DNA from 2 places in the Rhodobacter sp. 4.3.4 genome. Region 2 is predicted to be linked to the other one. Evidence: riboswitches for the same ligand, from Rfam matches in the RefSeq annotation. Region 2 holds a riboswitch; the other holds the start of a gene.
The links. A riboswitch is a leader RNA that binds a small molecule or an ion and turns the genes downstream of it on or off. The one in region 2 is predicted to bind cobalamin.
Positions count from the first base shown of each region.

Region 1: linked by a shared signal. The riboswitch ahead of AC4PTB_RS16480 (TonB-dependent receptor plug domain-containing protein) and the one ahead of AC4PTB_RS10880 (ABC transporter ATP-binding protein) in region 2 are both predicted to bind cobalamin.

Region 1 is NZ_CM178967.1:3,319,320-3,325,623, forward strand. It holds gene AC4PTB_RS16460 (adenosylcobinamide amidohydrolase) at 1-687, opposite strand; gene AC4PTB_RS16465 (ABC transporter ATP-binding protein) at 684-1,418, opposite strand; gene AC4PTB_RS16470 (FecCD family ABC transporter permease) at 1,415-2,398, opposite strand; gene AC4PTB_RS16475 (ABC transporter substrate-binding protein) at 2,395-3,207, opposite strand; gene AC4PTB_RS16480 (TonB-dependent receptor plug domain-containing protein) at 3,311-5,131, opposite strand; cobalamin riboswitch at 5,260-5,455, opposite strand; gene AC4PTB_RS16485 (DUF4198 domain-containing protein) at 5,475-6,304, opposite strand, start outside.
Region 2 is NZ_CM178967.1:2,243,414-2,249,717, reverse strand. It holds gene AC4PTB_RS10895 (short-chain fatty acyl-CoA regulator family protein) at 1-364, shown strand, start outside; gene AC4PTB_RS10890 (FecCD family ABC transporter permease) at 369-1,412, opposite strand; gene AC4PTB_RS10885 (ABC transporter substrate-binding protein) at 1,418-2,344, opposite strand; gene AC4PTB_RS10880 (ABC transporter ATP-binding protein) at 2,366-3,139, opposite strand; cobalamin riboswitch at 3,358-3,575, opposite strand; gene AC4PTB_RS10875 (hypothetical protein) at 3,774-5,384, opposite strand; gene AC4PTB_RS10870 (hypothetical protein) at 5,640-5,903, shown strand; gene AC4PTB_RS10865 (response regulator) at 5,906-6,271, shown strand; gene AC4PTB_RS10860 (chemotaxis protein CheA) at 6,291-6,304, shown strand, end outside.

The DNA.
Region 1 (6,304 bases), 1.1 Mb from region 2:
CTATCCGGCGCAGGGCCGCCGGTTCTCGTCCATCCAGTCGCGGGCGCCGCAGCCCACGGCCTGCAGGACGGCGTGGCCGATCGCCTCGCCAAGCGCGGTGTGCAGCCCGGCATGGGCTTCGCGGCCCGGGCTTGCGGCGATAGCGATGCAATCGGTGCCGGTGCCGGTGGCCCGTCCGGTGGGCAGATCAAGCCCCACCGCCATCACCGCCGCCGTGCGCGCCTGCGCGACAAGGCTCAGCGCCTCGATCTGCGCGGCCATCGTCAGGCCATGACCCGGCAGGGTGGAGGCGATCCGCAGCGCCAGGTTGATCGTGCCATAGCCCGCGGCCTCGGGATCGCGCGGCGGCAGACGGCGCCCGACCGCTTCCGCATTGCCCAGCCCCACCGTCGCCAGCACCTCGACCGTCCAGTCCGCCACGGTGCAGCTGGCGCGGGTGACCCGGCGGATATCGCGCGAGGTCAGCATCGCCACCGCGTCCTGCAGCCCGCGCTCGGCCAGCACATCGGCAAACCACGGCCCGACATCAAGCCCCGGCGGCAGATCGGCGTTGCGCACCTCGCGCCAGACGATCTGCCGCGCGGTGACCAGACCGGGCCGGTGCGGCGCGAAGGACAGGACCTGGAGTGGCGCCCCCAGATCGACGACCAGCCAGGGCGGCTGCAGCCCGACCTGCAACGGCGTCATGGCGCAAGCCCGGCCAGAGGGTGCACGATCAGCCCGCCCTCGGCCTCGGCGAGATGGCAGCGGATGGCGAAGACCTCGCGCAAAAGCGCGGGGGTCAGCACGGCGCGGGGCGGGCCGTCGGCGACGATTCGGCCCTGATGCAGCACCCAGAGCCGGGTGCAATGCCGTGCCGCGAGCCCCAGATCATGCGCCGAGGCGATCACCGTGCGGCCCTCGGCGGCAAGGCGGGCGAAAAGCGCCATGCAGGCGATCTGATGCGCCGGATCAAGGCCCGCGATCGGCTCGTCGGCCAAAAGCAGCGGGGTGTCCTGCGCCAAGGCCCGGGCGATCAGCACCCGCGCCTGTTCGCCGCCCGAGAGCGCGGTGGCCGGGCGCTGCGCCAGCGCCGCCACATCCATCCGCGTCAGCGCCGCCGCGACCTGCGGCGCGTCCTCGCGGCCGTCCTGCGCCAGCGCCACCAGCGCCGCGACGCGCAGCCCCCAGGCGATTTCGCGCTGCTGCGGCAGCCAGGCGGCGGCCCGGGCCCGGGCGCGCGGCGAAAGCTGCGCCAGCGAGGACTGGCCCCGCGCCGCGATCAGCCCCAGCGCCGCGCGCAGAAGTGTCGATTTCCCCGCCCCGTTCGGGCCGATCAGGCCGATGAACTCGCCCGGCCCGACGCGCAGGCTGGTCGGATGCAGGGTCACCCGCCCGCCCCGCTGCACCGTCAGATTGTCCAATGTCAGCAAGCTCATGGCTGGCCTCTCATGCGCCAGATCAGGTTCAGGAACACCGGCGCCCCCACCAGCGCCATCAGCACGCCCAGTTTCAGATCCTGCCCCGGCAGCACCTTGCGCACCGCAATATCGGCGATCAGCACCAGCACCGCGCCGCCCAAAGCCGCCGCGGGCAAAAGCCGCGCCGGGCTGGCGCCGACAAGGGGGCGCAGCAGATGCGGTACGACAAGGCCGACGAAACCGACCGTCCCCGCCACCGCCGTCGCCGCCCCGACCGAGGCCGCCGTGCCCAGGATCACCGTCAGCCGCAGCCGGGTCAGGTCGATGCCCATCGAGGCGGCAGCCTCCTCGCCGAGCGTCAGCGCCTCAAGGCCGCGGCCGGAACGGGCCAGCAGCACGCCCCCCAGCGCGATGAAGGGCGCGGCGATCGCGACATGGGTGAAGGAGCAATCGGCGAGCGAGCCCATCATCCAGAACACGATATCCTGTGCGGCAAAGGGATTGGGGGAAAGGTTGAGCACCAGCGAGGTCAGCGCCGCGGCCAGCGCCGAGAGCGCGATCCCCGCCAGGATCAGCGCCAGCGTGCCGCCGCGCCCGGCCAGAAACAGGATCGCCGCGACACCGATCAGCGCCCCCAGCAGCGCCGCCAGCGGCAGGGCCAAGGCAAAGCTGGCGGCAAGCCCGGTCTGCAGCGCGATCACCGCGCCCAGCGCCGCGGCAGCGGAAATGCCGATCACCCCGGGCTCTGCCATCGGGTTGCGCAACAGCCCCTGCATCGCCGCGCCCGAAAGCCCAAGGCTTGCCCCCACCAGCACGGCCAGAATCGCCCGCGGCAGCCGGATTTCCCGCATCACCAGGCCCAGCGGCCCCTCGCCCCCGGTGAGAAGCGCCTTGAGCGCGGTCAGCGGCGCCACCTCGGCCACGCCGGTCAGCAGCGAGGCGACAAACAGCGCGACCAGCGCCAGCCCAAGCCCGGTGTGCAATGATCTTTCGGTCATTTCATATCCTTGAGCCGGTCGGTGGCATCGAGAACCGAGGGCAGGCCGCAGATCCAGTCGCGGTCTTCCACGGCGGCGCGATGGCCGGTCAGCGCGCGCAGCGCCGGATGGGTCAGCGGTTCCTCGGCACGCGACGACCCGGGGCCGATCCGCCCGGTGACCACCAGATCGGGATCGGCCAGAACCAGCGCCTCGAGCGGCAGGGTGCTGCCCTGCGCCCGCCCCATCCGCGCGGCCAGCGTGTCGAAGCCGGCAGTGGTCAGGATCTCTCCGGCAAGGCTTTCATGGCCCGACATGTAGCCGCGCGCCGACCAGGTGGCGGCGAGCGGCCGAGGCCCGGGCAGGTTTGCCGCGCGGATCCGCGCAAGCCTTGCGGCGAAAGCCCCGGCCATCGCGGCGGCCTCGGGCTCGCGGCCGAGCAAGGCGCCCATCCGGGTGATGTCGGCCTGCATGTCGGCAAAGCTGTCGGCGGGCTCGAAGACCGCGACCGGAATGCCAAGGCGGCGCAGCATCGCCACGGTGGGCTGCGCGGTGTAGCGCCCGGCCAGCACCAGATCGGGATGCAGCAGATAGACTTCTTCGGCCTGACCGCGGTTCGTGGGCCAGGCCTTGGCGGCCTCGGCCATCACCGAGGCGGCGGGGTCCCGCGCCAGATGCGTGACCGACACAAGCTGCCCCGGTGCGGCCAGCATCATCGCCAGCTGATCGGTGCACAGGTTGATCGAGACGACACGGGCGGGCGCCGCCGCAACCGGCAGCGCCAGCGCACCGAGCATGGCAAAGCCTGCGGCCCGCAAGGCGCGGCTCACCGCTTTTGGCCATTGAGCCCGCGAAAGTTCTGCTCGACCGGTCATCTTGCCCTTCTTTCCCGAAAGGAACGCCGGAAGGCCCAGGCCCTCCGGCGCAACAGAGTCAGAACTTGGCACGAACCCCGACATAAAACGACCGACCGGGCTGTCCGTAGTCGCGAACGGTCTGATAGGTTTCGTCGAAAACATTCTCGACCCGCACATAGGCCGCAGCGCTCTCGGTCAGATCATAAGACACCGACAGGTTCGCCACCGTGTAATCGGGCAGCTTCGAGGCGGGCAGCGGCCAGGAATTAGTGTCCCAGACATCGGTGACATGTTCAGCCTCGACCGATGCCGACAGACGGTCGGTGATCTGGCCCTCAAGACCGATCACCAGATCATTGCGCGGCACACGCAGCGCCGGGGTTTCGACACCGGTCCCCGAAACCGCATAGGCGTCGGTGTAGGTATAGGTGCCGTAAAGGTCCCATCCGGTGGTCAGCAGCGTCCGAGCGGTCAGTTCGACCCCGCGGGATTGCGTGGTTCCGGGCACCTGATTGTAAGCCCCGCCCGCCCATTGGATCTTGTCCTTGATCTTGGTATCAAACAGCGTCGCCTGCACCGATCCTCCCGCGCCGAAAAGATATTCCGCGCCCAATTCATAGCTGCGGCTGGTTTCGGGTTGCAGGTTGGGATTTTTGAAAGGACCATGCAACTCATAGAGCGACGGTGCGCGAAACCCCGTTCCCGCCACCGCCCGGATGACCCAGGTGTCGGTCGGCCGCCACGCCATCGCGGCCCGCCCCGTGGTCTTCCCGCCAAAGCTGGAATGCGTGTCATTGCGCAGGGCAAAGGACAGATCGAGCGTTTCGGTCGGAGCATAGAGGGCCTCTCCGAAGACGGAATTGGTGCTGCTGGAGCCGCCAACCGCGTCATTGGTGAAGTCTTCCTCGGTGCGGTCGAGCCCCCAGTTCAGCGAGACAGCCCCGCCGGCATCCCAGTTCCCCTTGTAACCGATCTGGTCGCGTGTACCGGTGAACAGTTTTGTCCAACCAAGCGGATAGAGACGTTCGGTTTCGGTGTGAGCATAGGAAAGTTCGTGGCGGACCGCCCCGGTCTCGGCATTCACGAAGGCCCGCAGGCCGCGCAGCTTGCCGTCTTCCGTTTCGGCCGTGTCGGCTGGCGGGCTGTCGAATTCGCTGAAACTGTCGCGTGCAATTCCGTTGAGCCCGACGGTGACGGTGTCGGTCAGCGCATAGCTGCCGTAAAAGCTGAGCGTGGTGGCGCGAAAGCCGTCGGTCTCGGTGCCCGCCGCCGCCGCGGAAATGCCGTCGGTGACGATCCGGCTTGCGGAAAACGCCAATTCCCCCAGGGTCGTCTTCAGGCCGACCGAGGCGGTGCCGCTGGTGGTGCCGTGCGCCCCGGTCTCCAGTTCGACTTGCGCCTCGGTGCCTTCCTTGCTGGCGCGAAACGTGGTGATGTCGACCACGCCGCCGATCGCCTCGGACCCGTAAAGGGCAGATTGCGACCCGCGCAGTACCTCGATGCGCGAGATCCCGCCCGCGGTGGTGGCGCCGAAATCGTATTGGCATTGCGTGCCCGCGGGGTCTGCAACGTCGATCCCGTCGATGCGCACACCGATATAGGGACCGGACAGGCCGCGAATGCGCAGCGCCGTCGAGGCGCCCAGTCCGCCGTTGCGGGTCATGCTGAGACCCGGCAGACGCGCCAGCAGCGTCGCGACCGATTTGTCCCCAGCCTTCTCGATCTCCTCGGCGGTGAGGACATTGACCGTCGCCCCGGTGCGGCTGAGCTTGACCGGCTCCGCCGAGGCGGTGACGGTGATCGTGTCCAGATCGGTGACCTCCTCCTGCGCCAGCACGGGGGCGGCGGCAGAGGCGACGGCGGCAGAGAGCAGGGCAAGACGCGACAGAGGCGGCATCGGACAGACCTTTTCCGTTCGGGCCAAACGGCCCGGCATGAGAGATGTCGCGGAAAAGCCATGGCTTTCCGCAGACGGCGACAGCTCACCTCTGCGGACAGACCGCTCCCGGGGCGCCCCTCGCGCCCGGGTGGGTGATCGTCCAAGTAGGTCTCCTGGCTCACGGGTCTTCGCTTCGTCGGCCTTCCCGGGCGGGACCCAGTGGCCAGTCGACGTCGCTCGCCGCTCACAGTTGCGGGGGCAGCCACGGTCTGGGCCCGGGGGCCGTTCCGTGTTCCCTTTCAATCCGACCCGCAGGCCGGAACTTGGACGGGCCGCAGACAAGACGAAATCGCCCGGCGCGTCAAGCGGTGCTTTCGCGCGGCCGCGGCGCGGCGGTGGCGCCGGAAGGCGTCGGCGTGACGGCGGTTTCCCAAGCCATTGCAAAGGCTTCGGCGTCCTGTTCGGGGCCGCTGGACGGTCCGCCGAAGCGCTGCCAGAGCGTGATGACATGTCGCAGCGGCCGCAGCCCGGACCAGCCGATCGGCCCCGTCGCGGTGATCGCCCAAAGCCCGGGTGCGGGCAGAGCGACCTGAAACCGGCCCTCGCGGTCGGTTTCGGCCACGATCCACAGCGGCGCCCCATGGCCTGGCAGGGCTTGCACCTGAGAGCCGACAGGCTCCGCCCCCACCCGTTCCAGAAGCACCGTCGTCGCCGTCAGCGCCCGCCCCTGCGCCAGCACCCGTGCCGAAAACCGCATCCCCGGCAGGAACCCGGGCGAGAGCAGGTCGGGCAGGATCTCGACGGCAAGGCCGAGCGGCTCTGGGCTGGCGGTTCCGGCGCCGCGCAAGACGAAACACCCGGCCGTGTGCTGCACCAGCCCGCGGCCCTCGGGATCGCGCCGGACCGGGGCTTCGGCATGGATCCGGTGCAACCCCGGCGCCGACAGATCGACCCGGGTCCGCCAGGCGCGCGCGGCATTGCCCGCGCCCTGCAGCAGATCCGCCGTCAGCCCGGGGGTCAGATCGGTGCGGCGGGCGCCGTGCAGATGCACCACCGCCCCCGGCGGCGGCAGATCCAGCACGACGCCCCCGCCCAGGGGATCGCCAAGGGCGAGGGTCAGGACGCCGCCCGCCTCGGGCAGATGCGCCATCAGCCCCGGCGTGGCGGGGCGGGGGATCGCCAGCAGCGCGC
Region 2 (6,304 bases):
TCCGCTTTGGAACATCCATGCCGCCTTTGAAATGCCCGACCGGGTGCAGACGCAGGTGATCCGCATGCCCGAGGGGGCGAGCTACTTCTCGGTGGCGCGCACGGTGACACGGGCGGGGGGCACGCATGGCGCCCCGGCGCAGCGGCTGGCGATCGGGCTTGGCTGCGATGTCGCCTATGCGCCGCGGCTGATCTATGCCGAGGGGATCGACCTGTCCCGCACCCGGCCGGTGGAGATCGGGCTGAACTGCTATCTGTGCGAACGCGCCGATTGCACCGCCCGCGCCCATGCCCCGGTGAACCGGCCGTTGCAGGTGAACGAACGCGAACGCTCGCTGGCGCTGTTTCGTTTCGACGCGGGCTGACGGCTCAGGCGCGGCGGGTCATCATCCACAGGAAGAACAGCCCCCCGGTCAGGCCGGTGACGATGCCGATCGAGAGATCCTCGGGCGCCATGACGATGCGGGCGCAAAGATCGGCCAGGATCAGGAACACCGCCCCCGCCCAGGCCGAAGCGGGCAGGACGCGGGCATTGGCGCTGCCCAGCACCATCCGCACCAGATGCGGCATCATCAGGCCGACAAAGCCGATCATCCCCGAAAAGGCCACCATCACCCCGGTGATCAGCGCGGCGACGGCAAAGACCGTCAGCCGGAAGCGGCCGACCTCGAGACCAAGGCTGGCGGCGGTTTCATCGCCAAGCCCCACCGCGTCAAGCCGCCCCGATTGCAGCCAAAGCCAAAGCCCGCAGGGCAAAAGCACGGCCAGGGGCCAAAGGAGATGCGACCATTGCGCCAGCCCCAGCCCGCCCAGCATCCAGAACACCACCGTATGCGCGGCTTTCGGATCGCCCAGGAAAATCAGGATATTGGCCCCGGCCATCACGACAAAGCCGACCGCGACGCCCGCCAGAACCAGCCGCTCGGCGCTGCTGGCGCCGGCCAGATGCGCGACGCCGAGCACCAGAGCCGTCGCCGCCAGCGCGCCCAGAAAGGCCAGAAGCGGCACCGTCAGCAGCCCCAGAAACAGCCCGGTGTGCAACAGCGCCGCAATCGCCCCGAAGGCCGCGCCCGAGGAAATCCCCATCAGATGCGGATCGGCCAGCGGATTGCGCGTCACCGCCTGCAGCGCCGCGCCGACAAGGCCCAGCCCCGCCCCCACCAGCGCCGCCAGCAGCACCCGCGGAAAGCGGATCTCCCAGATGATGCTTTCCCGCCCCGGGCTCCAGTCCGGGGTGACCAAGCCCGGCGCCAGATGGTCCAGCGCCACCCCCCAGACCGTGGTCAGCGGGATGCGCACCGCGCCCAGGCTGACGCCAAGGCCGATCACCGCGATCAGCACCGCGACAAGCCCCGCCGCAAGGGCAAGCCGCGCCGTCACACCCGCCGCAGGACCGCGGCGGGGCGTCTTGATATCCCTCACCGAAAGCCCGCCACCAGCTTTTCGACGGCGCGGATATTGCGCGGCCCGGGCGTCGCCTCGACATAGTCCAGCACCACGAAACGGTCATCGCGCACCGCCGCGATCCCGGCAAAAGCCGGGTTGTCCTTCAGGAAGGCGATCTTCTGCGCGGCCGTCACATCGCCGTAATTGACGATCACGATCACCTCGGGGTTGCGCTCCACCACCGTTTCCCAGCCGATCTCGGCCCAGCTTTTTTCCAGATCGTCCATGATGTTGCGCCCGCCCGCGGCCTCGATCAGCGCGCTGGGCATGGCATGGGCGCCCGCGGTGAAGGGGGCCTTTTCGCCGCTGTCATAGACAAAGACCCGCGGCGGGGTGCTGTGATCGACCCCCGCCGTCAGCCGCGCCAGATCGGCCTTCCAGCCCGCCACCAGCGCCTCGGCCCGCTCGCTGACGCCGAAGATCCGGCCCAGGTTCAGGATGTCGGTGTACATGTCCTCCATGCTGGCGCGCGGCCGCGGCCCCAGATGGATGCAGCTTTCGGTCAGCTCGTAGGTCTTGATGCCCAGAGGCGCCAGCGTCTCGGGCGTCACCTCGCCGCCGACCTTCATGCCGTAGTTCCAGCCCGCGAAGAAGAAATCCGGCTCGGCCGCGGCCAGAACCTCTTTCGTCGGATATTTCGCCGAAAGCTCGGGCAGTTCCGCCACGCCCGCCCGCATCTCGGGGTCAAGCGTCTTCCAGCCCGAAATCCCGGTATAGCCCACCATCCGGTCGCGCAGGCCCAGAACCAGCATCATCTCGGTCAGGTTGACATCGTTCGAGATCGCGCGGGCAGGCGGGGCATCGAAGCTGACGGTGCGGTTGCAGCTTTGCACGCTGACCGGATCGGCCAGCGCGGCCGAGGCGGTCAGGCACAAAAGCGCAAGGGAACGGGCGATCATCGGGGGGTCCTTTCGGGAGGGTCAGAGATGGAAGCAAAACCGGGGGGTGGCGCCGCTGCGGTCGATCTGCGCCTGCACCCGGAAGGCCCGGGCCAGCACCGTCTCGGTCAGCGCGCTTCCGGGCGGGCCATCGGCCAGAATCCGGCCCTCGTGCAGCACCAGCACCCGGTCGGCAAAGCCGGCGGCCAGGGTCAGGTCGTGCAACGTGGTGATCACCGTCAGCCCAAGGCCCCGCAGCAGCGCCAGCAGGTCAAGCTGATGGCGAATGTCGAGATGGTTCGTCGGCTCGTCGAGCACGATCACCCGCGGCTGCTGCGCCAGCGCGCGCGCGATCATCACCCGCTGCCGCTCGCCGCCCGAGAGCGTGCCGAAGCTGCGCTGGGCGAGCGGCGCAAGGTCGAGCCGGTGCAGCGCCGCATCGACAAGGGCGGCATCGGCGCCGTCGGGCGTGGCCAGCCCCGCGCCCCAGCCGCGGCGATGCGGCAACCGCCCCAGCGCGACGATCTGCCGGACCGTCAGGCCGAATTCCCCCGGCTGTTCCTGCAGCACCGCGGCTAGCGCGCGGGCGGCTTCGGGCGCGCTCATCAGCCACAGATCGCGGCCCAGCAGCCGCACCGTGCCGCGCCGGGGCGCATGGTGGCGGTAGAGCAGCCGCAAAAGCGAGGATTTGCCCGCCCCGTTCGCGCCGCAGATCGCCAGGATCTGCCCCTCGGGCACGGCAAAGGAGATGTCCGACAGGATGTCCGGCTGCCCTTTCGGCCCCCAGAACACCCCGGAAAGCTCGACCACGGTCACGGCGTTTTCCTTTCGCAGCGGGGGGACTTCCTGCGGCGGGCGGGGGCGACCGGGCGGGGCGGCGCGGGCAGGGGGCCCGGTTTGCGGGCAAAGTCCGGCCCCGCCCCGGGACGCGGCAGCAGGGACCGCCCGGCAGGGGCCCGAAAAGGCTGCGGCCCGGCCAGAGGCCGCCGCTTGCGCAGATCCATCGCATGCTCCTTCCGGGACACCCCGCCCGGTGGTTGATGACGCTGATGGCAGGTCTCCTGACTTGCGGGTCCTGGCTTCCCCCACCTTCCCGGCCCCGCGTTCGGGGCCAGTGGTTGCCGGGGGGCGCTCGCCGCTTACAGTTGCGGGGGCAGTTACGGGTTTGGCGGCTGATGCCTACACCTCACCGTATTCCCTTTTCACCCGGCCGCGCGTGGCTTGGCCGGGAACCATCGCGGCCAGACTGCCCGCGGATGCCCGCGCCGTCAAGGCGCATCTTCAGGCGTCAAATCAGGGGGTTGGCGCCGATGCGGGAAGGGAACGGCCAGCGGCCGCTGATCTGCGGCGCGCATCGACCGTGCAGCGGGGGGCCGCGCAACAGGGGGGCTGCGCTGGAGCCAAAGCGCCGGGCAAGCCCCGCGGCAAGGGGCGCGATGGACGGCAATCCTCAGAACAGGATCGAATCCAATGTGTCCTGCGCCGCGGCAGAGGCCAGCTCGGCCGCGCCGAAACCGGCCGCCGCCATCGGCAGCCCGATCACCTCGGCGTGGATTTCGCGTTCGCGGTCCATCGTGTAGATCGGTGAAATCTCGTCCAGACAGGACAGATCCGGCGTCGCCCCAAGCCCCTCGCGCAGCAGCGCGCCCAGAGCCTCGATGCGCAGGATCGTCTGCACCAGCGCCGCGGTCATCTGCCGTCCCGAGATCGCCAGCCGCGCCAGCGCCGCGGTTTCCGTCCGCGTCTCGTCTTCCAGCCGCGACAGCAGCCCCTGACGGGTCCGGGCCTGCTCCAGCCCGGCGGCGATCTGCCCCAGATCGGCCTCAAGCCGGTTCATCCCGTCCTGCAGCGCGGAAAATTCCCCGGTGTCGAAGCTCTTGCGCAGCTGATCCAGCGTGCGCCCGGTATCGGCAAAGGTCTTGAGCGCCTGTTGCGCCGTCTCCTTCACCGACATCGCGATATAGGTCAGTTCCTTCTGCCCAACCTCGGCCCGGGCCGCTTCCAGATGCGAGTTCACCCCGGCCAGCCCGATCGTCTGGCCGATGCCCGCCAGATTGTCGAGCCGCTGGTGCAGCAGGTCGATCTGTCCCTCGAACCCGGCCGAGCGGGCGATGATCCCCTGCAGCATCGGCATCACCGCGGCCAGGGCCTCGTTCAGCTGGCCAAAGGCGCGGTCCTGCGCCGCCAGAAGCGGCTCCACCTCGGCCCTTTGCGCGGCAAGCTCGGCCACGAAACCGCCGCCAAGCCCTTCGATGGTGTGGAAACTGTCTTCGAGCAGCGCCAGCACGTCGCCGGTATCCCGCTCCAGCCCCTGCAGCTGCGCCGCGGCCAGCCGCTCGAAGGCCGCGCGTTCCGGCCCGGGCGGGCGGGCGGCGGCGCGCGCCAGGATCGTCTCGACATGTTCAAGCCGCTGCGCCGCCGAATCCGAGAACTGGAACGTGCTGACCAGACGGGCGACCACCTGTTCGATCCGGCCCGACAGCTCTTGCGCCTGCGCCGTGACCCGGTTCCGCCGCGTCGTCATCTGCGCCTGTCCGGCGACGATCGGCGCCAGGATCTCGGTCAGGCGGCGGGCCGCGGGATCAAGATGATCGGCGCCCTCGCGCGCGACGGCAAGGATGGCCTCGAAGGACTGGTCAAAGGCGTCAAGCCCGCCCTGCGCCTGCGCAAGTTCGGTTTCGATCTGCGCCGAAACCCCCCGCAGGGCGCCGACGAAGGCGCTGAGCTGGCCCGAGCGGCTGCGCGAGATCTGGATCGAGGTGATCGTGGCAAGGAATTGAAAGAAGATGCGAATCCGCGTCAGCCCGTTCAGCAGCATGCGGGTTTCGCGCAGCAGTGTGCGGCTGGTGCCATTCGCCATGCTGGCCGACCAGTGCCGCATCGCCCGCGCCAGATCGCCCGCCAGCTCGGGAATATGGATGACGCCGGGGACCGGCTCCTGCTGCGCGCTGATCAGCGCGCCGGTGCGGTCGTTCACCGTCAGCAGATGCCCGCGCACATCAACGAGCAGCGAAGACAGCGCATCAAGCGACGCGATCATGTCGCGACGTACCGCGTGCACGGAAGTTTGCCTGTCCATTCCTGCCTGACCCTGCCTGACCCTGACCGGCGGCGAGGCGCCGCGACGGCAGCCACTGTCGGCGCGGAGGGTTAAGAAAGCCTCTAGGCCCGTCACGAGATGTGAAGAATTTTCCGCACCGTTCGCCTCGCGGCCCCGCCTCTTTGCCGCGCTCTCTGCCCTTGGCGATTAACGATACCGCAAGACATCGCGCGTAACGCTTGCAACCGAGACTTGTCGACGCAAAGAGAGGCTGATGTGACCGACGACACAATGCTGACTTTGGCGATCCCGGCCGATCTGGCCGTGGCCGATGCTGAAGACTGCCGCCAGCGCCTTCTGGGTCTTCTCGCCGCAGGCGAGGGGGCGGTGCAGGTGCAGTTCGAGGGGGAAGAGCGTCTGGGCGCGGTGGCGATGCAGCTGGCGCTGGCCGCCATGGCTGCCGCCGCCGCCGCCGGGCGCCCTGTCAGTGTCGATGCCGCCAGCCGCGATGCGCTCGAACAACTGGGATGGGAGGGCTGAGGATGGCGAAAACCGTACTGACGATCGATGACAGCAAGGCAATCCGCGACATGGTGAACTTCACCCTGTCCGGGGTGGGCTACCGCGTGGTGGAGGCGGAAAACGGGCTCGAGGGGCTGGCGAAGCTGAAAAGCGAGCCGGTGTCGCTGGTCGTGGTCGATCTCAACATGCCGGTGATGAACGGCTTCGAGTTCATCCGCAAGGCGCGGCAGGAGCCGAAGGGCTCGGGCGTGCCGATCCTGATGCTGACGACCGAGACGAAACCCGAGGCCAAGGCCGAGGGCAAGGCGCTTGGCGCCACAGGCTGGCTGAACAAGCCTTTCGATGCCGCCATGCTGGTTGCCGTCGCGCGCAAGCTGGCCGGTTGACGGACAGAAGGGACATCCGATGAACCCCGCCGC